Regions from separate parts of the Pseudoalteromonas sp. Angola-7 genome, predicted to be linked through region 1. Evidence: predicted binding sites of a transcription regulator. Region 1 holds the regulator's gene; the other holds the start of a gene.

Evidence for each region. The regulator LexA, encoded in region 1, represses DNA repair genes until DNA is damaged. The targets are predictions, from matches to a motif close to TACTGTATNNNNATACAGTA.
Region 2: ruvC (crossover junction endodeoxyribonuclease RuvC) is a predicted target of LexA. The motif match lies at 1,715-1,734, and genes of this name have one in related genera.

The regions. Positions count from the first base shown of each region.
Region 1 is NZ_JAQREL010000017.1:33,198-37,414, reverse strand. It holds gene ctaD (cytochrome c oxidase subunit I) at 1-304, opposite strand, end outside; gene coxB (cytochrome c oxidase subunit II) at 304-1,440, opposite strand; gene lexA (transcriptional repressor LexA) at 1,913-2,530, opposite strand; gene PSH50_RS18160 (PaaI family thioesterase) at 2,708-3,148, shown strand; gene PSH50_RS18155 (hypothetical protein) at 3,159-3,539, opposite strand; gene PSH50_RS18150 (Rho termination factor N-terminal domain-containing protein) at 3,768-4,022, shown strand; gene PSH50_RS18145 (hypothetical protein) at 4,166-4,217, shown strand, end outside.
Region 2 is NZ_JAQREL010000004.1:29,911-34,127, reverse strand. It holds gene ruvB (Holliday junction branch migration DNA helicase RuvB) at 1-513, opposite strand, end outside; gene ruvA (Holliday junction branch migration protein RuvA) at 521-1,138, opposite strand; gene ruvC (crossover junction endodeoxyribonuclease RuvC) at 1,141-1,665, opposite strand; gene PSH50_RS07225 (ABC transporter permease) at 1,794-4,217, opposite strand, start outside.

The DNA.
Region 1 (4,217 bases):
CCATCCAGTTAGCAAGTCCCGTAAAGGCTGGCATTACAGCACCAAACACCATAATTAAACCGTGTACTGTGGTCATTTGGTTAAAAAAGTGTGGGTCTACCAATTGTAATCCTGGCTGAAATAACTCAGCCCGAATAACCATGGCCATTGCACCGCCAATTAAAAACATAGTCAGCGAAAAAATTAAGTACATGCTGCCAATATCTTTATGGTTTGTTGTGTATAACCAACGCTTAAAACCTTTGGCTGGGTGATGGCCGTGGTGAGCGTCATTGGCGTTAGGTTGTTCTACTATGCTACTCATTAGTTCGCCTCCGCATCAAGTGCTGCCTGAATTTCACTAGGTTGGATGACATCACCCGTTTCATTACCCCACGCATTACGTTTATAGGTAATTACCGCTGCAAGTTGTTTAATTGAGAGCTGCTTTGCAAATGCCTGCATTGCAGTTCCTGGGCGGCCATGAATCACTACATCAATGTGATCTTTTATATCACCCAAAACAATGGGGCTGCCTTTTAGCGCAGGAAATACGCCCGGTAACCCCATACCAGTAGGTTGATGACACGCAGCGCAACTTGCCATATACACTTGCTCACCTAGTGTCATTAGCTCTTCTTTAGGAATTGTTGTCTCAAGCAATGCGGCATCAGCAAGTGCGGCTTTTTGCTTAGCTTGCTTAGCATCTGCAAGCCATGCGTTAAAGTCCTCTTGCGATTTAGCTTCAACCACCACGGGCATAAAACCATGATCTTTACCGCACAGCTCTGCACACTGCCCTCGGTAAATACCTTCTTCGTTAATGTTGGTCCACGTTTCGTTGATAAACCCCGGATTGGCATCTTTTTTAACGGCAAAATCGGGGACCCACCAAGAGTGAATAACATCATCAGAGGTCATTAAAAAACGCACCTTTTGATTAATTGGCAGTACTAAAGGTTTATCAACCTCAAGTAAATAATTAGGGTTTTTATTAGCAAGGTTGGCTATTTCGTCTTGAGGGGTAGATAAAATAGAGTAAAACTCTACGTCTTCGCCCATATATTCATAATGCCACTTCCACTGTGACCCTGTAATTTTAATGGTTAAGTCAGCCTTACTGGCATCTTCCATCGCAATGAGGGTTTTAGTGGCAGGGATTGCCATGGCAATTAAAATAACAAACGGAATGGCAGTCCAAAGAATTTCTACTTTGGTACTTTCATGAAATTGGGCAGGAACTGCCCCTTTAGATTTACGGTGATGAATCAGTGCCCAAAACATTATTGCGAACACTATCACCCCAATCACACAACATATTAAAAATATGGTCATGTGTAGCTGATATACATTATTACTTATATCGGTTACGCCCTTGCGCATATTGTATTGGCTATTAGCCAGCACTTGCTGCGGGAACATAATCAACACAAGCCACAAGGTAGAGGTTAGTTTACCCATGTGACGGCTCCTTTGATGCTATTGCGAATGCAAAGCGAAGAGGCATACGGCTTAAACGCCAATTCGTTATTTTTATTTTTTAACCAATCTTATTTTTGATTGGTATCGCTAGGACAACAAAAGGTTTGTGTATATTGTGTGTTCTCATAACTAAAAAGCTGTGAGTTATTGTTAGTCCAGCACATTAATGATTAGCTAAAAAACGTACAACAAGCAAGTTTTAGTATAAAAAACAATCAAGTGATATTTTAAAATTGACTAAATGACGGCGTATTAAATTGTTATTTAACAGCCAAGATACGAGCAAAATTAAGGGATGTAACACGCTTAGGAAGATAAAAGTATGAGTGAAAAAAAGTTTACAGCCTAAATAATTTTAGGGCGTTTTGAGATGGCGGAAGGTTTGTTTTTAAAACAAAAATGCACACTAAAAAGTGCGCATTTATAAATATTAATTAAAAATCGTTAAAAATTACATCCAGTCGGCATTTCTTATTACGCCAACAGCTAACCCTTCAATATTAAACGATTCGTTTTCAAGGTCTACCTCTATAGGCGTAAACTCTTCGTTTTCGGCGTGCAATAATACTTTTCGGCCTGCTTTTTCTAGGCGTTTTACGGTTACGTCTTCATCTACTCGTGCAACCACAACTTGGCCGTTTTCTGCTGTTTGAGTACGATGTACCGCAAGTAAGTCGCCATCCATAATACCTATATCTTTCATACTCATGCCGTTAACACGCAGTAAAAAGTCGGCGGCTGGTTTAAACATAAGTGGGTCTATTTTACAGTGACTCTCAACATGTTCTTGCGCCAAAATAGGCGAACCCGCTGCAACTCTACCTATTAATGGTAGACCTAGTTGCTCAGGCTCCTCTTCTTCAACCAATTGAATACCACGGCTTGCGCCTGGTTTCATTTTAATAACACCTTTTTTGGCAAGCGCTTTTAAGTGCTCTTCTGCGGCATTGGCACTTTTAAAACCAAGTGTTTGCGCAATTTCGGCACGTGTAGGAGGCATACCAGTGTCTTTAATAAAAACTTTTATTAGTTCGAGTATTTGAGCTTGGCGTTTAGTTAATGGTCGCATACAACTGGTTTTCCATACAGTACATTTAACTGTGAGTATATACAGTTAAATAAAAATCGCAAATTTAAATTGTGCTTTAAAATAGCTAAATACACCGCACCTGGATAAATTTTAGGTAATTACAGACGTTCAGTATTTAAAATGCTATAAATTTGCTTTCAATATAAAGGAGTAATTATGAGTATTTGGCATCAACCCATCACATTAGAGCTTTGCAAACAGTTAGATGAGGGAATAAACGGCCAAGGCACGCTGATGAAAACCATGGGCATAGAAATAACCGAAATAGGAGATGATTACCTAGTGGCTACCATGCCTGCTATTCCTGAGCATCATAATCCTATTGGTATGGTACATGGTGGCGCAAATGTGGTACTTGCCGAAACCGTAGCAAGCTACGCCGCTAACTTTGTAGTGGACTTTACAAAATTTTATTGTGTTGGACAGGAAATTAGCGCCAGCCACTTAAAGGCCTCTCGAAATGGCACTTTAACCGCCGTTACTCGTGCATTTCATATTGGTAAGCGCAGTTCTGTATGGGAAATAAAAATAACCAATAGCCGCGGCGAGCTTTGCTGCGTATCAAAAATGACCGCAGCGGTTGTCGAGCGCAAATAATTAACTATGGCTACTTTTCGATAGGGTAAATCGTTATTTCCATACCAGCGCCAATGGCAGATATACGTAGCAGTGTATCTGCATGTAGAGCTTGGTTAAAACACTTAGGTGACGTGCCCGACTCAAAGCCTATATCAAACGTTCTGCGCGAACAGCTTAGCCACTGCTTAAGCGCATTACGTGAACACGACTCTATTAATTCACATAAGTGGTTGATTGCTTTGTCTGGCGTGGTTATATCACCTGAGGCTTCAATACGCGCCAATTGACGATATTCGTCTTTGTCATAATGCAAAACCATCGCGTTTTTCTTTAAGTCTGCCACTAGGGCGCTAATATCTTGTTTAGACTCAAGCTCTAGATCTACATTTAAAAATTGAATTTCCGACATTGTCTGCTTTTTACCCTCTTATAGTTTCATCGCAAACTTTAACGCAGTTTTACTTTTATACCAAATCAACTAAGCGCTAAACATGGCTTTATTCATAGAAAATACCTGTTTAAACGCCATTGGCACCTAATTTGCCTTATAAAACGGGTTAGGCTAATTACGCTTAATTTTACCGTTTATGTATAAAAGTTATACACACTCTGTGTAATTAAACGCTTCAGGAGGACAATTATGGTAGATCATGGCCCGCAAATTAAAAACGACGATCAGTACGATGCGCTTCGAGATGAAGGCATGAGCAAACAAAAAGCCGCGCGCATTGCTAATAGCAATACTCATAAAACCGCTGTCAAAGGCGGCAAAGCCTCAAAGTATGAGCAGCGCACTAAAAAGCAGCTGTACAATAAAGCTAAAGAGCTCGGCATTAGTGGCCGCTCTAAAATGAGCAAACAAGGGCTAATAAATGCCTTACGTGAGCATTAAACACAGCCTCACTGATTTTTTAACGCTCCTTTTTATTATTTTTATAAAGTTAGAGTAAGCTTATGAATAACTGCGACAAAATGCCGCAGTAAAAGCATGGGCTGCTGTAATACACTAACGCAAAAAATAATAAGAAGCACAAAATGAGAAAACAACTATTTAAGCGCGCTCGAAAACTACATAAGTGGCTAGGCT
Region 2 (4,217 bases), on a different contig from region 1:
TAGTGGTGAGGTAAGTGAGCCTGCGCGTGTTGTCGCGCCAATAAGCGTAAACGGCGGTAAGTCTAATTTAATAGAGCGTGCAGCGGGGCCTTCACCAATCATAATATCGAGTTGGTAATCTTCCATTGCGGGGTAAAGTATTTCTTCAACTTGTGGGCTGAGTCTGTGTATTTCATCAATAAACAGCACATCGCCTTCTTCAAGGTTGGTAAGCAATGCAGCAAGATCGCCGGCTTTTTCAAGTACTGGGCCTGAAGTGGTTTTAATACTTACATTAAGCTCATTGGCCACAATATTAGCAAGCGTGGTTTTACCTAAGCCCGGCGGGCCAAATATTAATAGATGATCGAGCGCTTCACCGCGGCTGCGCGCTGCCTCTATAAATATTTCCATTTGCTGCTTAACATGCGGCTGACCTTTGTAGTCGGCTAAAAGCTTGGGCCTTATTGCGCGGTCTATGGTGTCTTCGTTGGTTTTTTCGCTCGCGTCAATTAAACGATCAGCTTCAATCATGGGTTACTCACAACATTGATTTTAAAGATTCTTTAATAAGAACCTCAGTAGACATATCGGGTTTACTTACCGATTTTACTGCTTTTTGCGCCTGTGGCAATTTATAACCAAGCGCAACAAGTGCCGATACGGCATCGTCTGCAGCATTATTGGCAATTGTTGCATCGCTAGGAGGCTCTATAACGGCATTATCGCTAAATGGCGTAAATAAATCGTTACCCCAATCTTTTAAGCGGTCTTTCATTTCAAGCACTAAACGCTCAGCAGTTTTTTTACCCACACCCGGTAATTTAACCAATGTTGTGGCATCTTCGTTGTTTACGCAACTAACAAATTGTTGCGCCGACATGCCCGACAATATTGCTAAGCCTAGTTTAGGGCCCACACCATTTGCTTTTAATAGTTCTCTAAAAAGCGCGCGCTCGGTTTTATTATTAAAGCCAAATAATAGTTGTGCGTCTTCGCGTACTACAAAGTGCGTGTACACTATGGCGTTTTCGCCAATATTGGGTAAGTCGTAAAAACAGGTCATGGGCATTTGTACTTCGTAGCCTACGCCGCTTACTTCTAATAAAATTTCGGGCGGCTGCTTTTCAACTAAAATGCCATTTAAACGGCCAATCATATTTATTTCCTTAAACGTCCTCTAACGGTTTTGCTTGCGCTACCCGCTAGTTTTATTAAATTTTGTTCTGAGTGCGCATGGCAAATTGCAATGGCAAGCGCATCGGCCGCATCGGCTTGCGGTGTGCCAGGTAATTTTAAAATATTTTTTACCATGTGTTGCACTTGCGATTTATCGGCGCCGCCATTACCTACCACGGCTTGTTTAATTTGCCGGGCTGAGTATTCAAATACGGGTAAGTCGGCCATAGAGGCTCCCACTATCGCGGCTCCTCGGGCTTGACCAAGTTTTAGCGCGGCATCCGGGTTATGCGCCATAAATACTTTTTCTATGGCAAAGGTTTCGGGGGAGAACTGCTCTATTATTTGCGTGATCCCTTGGTAGATCATTTTTAATCGTATGGGGAACTCATGCTCGGCTAATTTAATACACCCGCTTCCTAAATAGGTAAATTTAGCGCCTTGATGCGCAACCACACCATAACCGGTTAAACGCGAACCTGGGTCTATCCCTAAAATAATGGCCAAACAGCACACTCATTATTGTTATTTTTCAATAACGGTAATAATGCCAGAGCACTGTATAAATTACCAGTGGCGAGTAAAAACAAAAACGCCCGCAACTTAGTGCGGGCGTTCAGCGTTAAAAGTATAGCTTAGGCTAAAGCACGTACTAAGCCTTGGGTATTTTGTTTAAGTTTACGGGCAATCATAAAGTAGCCAAGCGCGGCTACAAACACCCCGCCCGACACAGGCCCTATTAGCCAAATTGCTGGGTGCAATTTACCGGCTAAGTCAAACATTTGCTGCTGAACAATCAATAAGGCTACATCACTAAATAATGCGGCTACAAACCCAGCTAAGCCACCTAATAGCAAAAACTCATAAAGCGTCGCATTTTTTATTAACCGCCCTTTGGCGCCTAAAGTTCGCAGTATTACTATTTCTTGCATTCGCTCGCCAAGGCTCGCTTGCACCTGAGATATAAGCACTAATGCGCCACACAAAACCACAATAGCAAGCACAAAGCCAATAGCTAACGACACCTGCTCAATGGTTGATTGTATTTGCTTAACAAAGTTATCTACATCGATGGCAGTAATGGTTGGATAAGTGCGCAGTAACTGGCTAAACGCTTTCTTTTGCTCTGGCTCTATACGCACAGATGAAATATACGTTGCCGGAAAATCTTTTAGCACATCGGGGCTTAAAATAATAAAAAAGTTAGGTTTTAGCGTCGCCCAATTTACTTTACGCACACTGGTAATTTTGGCGTCAAATGATTGCGCACCAATTAAAAATGTTAAGGTGTCGCCTATTTCTACGTCTAGGCGCTCTAACATAGACTCCTCAACCGATGCCTCACCCACTGCGCCTTCGCCAAACCACTGCCCTTGCACAATTTCGTTTTGGGCTGGCACATTATCAAGCCAGGTTAGATTAAGCTCACGGCCAATGCCTGAACGCGCTTCTTCATCTTTTTTCTCGTTATCTTGCAACGACACTTTACGCGCAACAAGCTCGCCATTTACCGCATTTACTCGCCCACGAATGGTTGGATAAAAATCCGAAACTAAAATATCGTTCTCTGCTAGGTAATTATTTACAGGCTCAAGTTCGTTTTGCGTAATATTAACTAAAAATGCATTAGGCGCATCGGCGGGTAATTGAGACTGCCAATCTGAGATCATGTCATTTTTAAGCACAATCAAAAACAATAGCAATTTTATCGCCAATGAAAAGCTAATAAGCTGCACCGCATTTACGTTGGCACGCTTTTGTATAGAGGCAATGGCTAACGACCAACTATTGCCTGGTTTTAAACCTAATTTACGGCCACCGCCAAATATTAATTTTGAAATAACAAACAAAACCGCAATCAAAGCAAGCGTGGAGACAAATAAAATAAGCGTTATTTTAATGTTGTTACTAAATAACCACATTAATAAAAACACCGTAAGCGCGCTTAAACCTAAGTGCACACGGCTTACCGCTAGTCTGTCGCCTAAATTACGGCGCAATACTCTAAGCGGTGGAATATCAAATAAATCAAGCAGTGGCTTAATAGAGAACATAACTGCACATATAACGCCTGTGCTAATTGCCACCAGCCAAGGTTTAAACCCGGCGGCAGGTAAGCTCATATCCATGCTTTTTGCTAAATAACCAGTGGCTATTTCTTGCAATCCGTAACCTATGGCTAATCCCACAATAACCGCTAAAGCACACACCATGAGTAAGTGCATAAAATATATTTTACGAATTAATGCACGGCTTCCGCCAAGTGTTTTCATCATTGCTACGGGGTCGTATTGGCGCTCACAATAACGCTTAGCCGACACAGCAATAGCAACCGTAGCCAAAATAATGCCCAGCAAACCGGCCAGTAATAAAAAGCTTTCTGCACGGTTTAAGCTATTTGATATGGGTGATTGCCTATCTTTTACGCCATACCAACGTTGATTTTCCGCCATTTGCGGCTTTAACCATTCATAAAACCGGGTTATATCTGATTCATCGCCTGCGTAGAGTTGGCGATAATTTACTCGGCTGCCAGGTTGAATAACCTCAGTTTTTGCAACATCAGCAATATTTATAAGCACTCTGCGGCTGCTCGAAAATACATTAAACGGCGCATCTGGCTCTTCAACCACCACTTTTTCTACATTAAATACTGCTGCGCCTAGCTCTACTTGGCTGCCAATATCAATATTTAAGCTGTAAAAAACCGATTCGCTTAGCCACACATTGCCAGGCTTTGGGCCGCCCTGCGCTACTTGAGTTTCGCCAAGCAAAGATGATTTAACTTTTAACTCGCCTTTTAACGGGTATTCGTTAGACGCCGCTTTTACCGAGGTAAATTGCATCTCGTCGTTGGCAAATAACATGGTATCAAAGTAGATCATTTGCGCAGTTTGTAAGTTTTCTTGTTTGGCTTTGCTAATAAACGCCGTATCTAGCTCATGGGCGCTTGCCAGTACTCTATCTGCGGCAATAAACGCGCTACTTTTTTGCGCTATGCTTTGTGCTATTCGCTCAGTGACCATAGACAGTGTAAGCACCGTTAACACCGCCAGCGC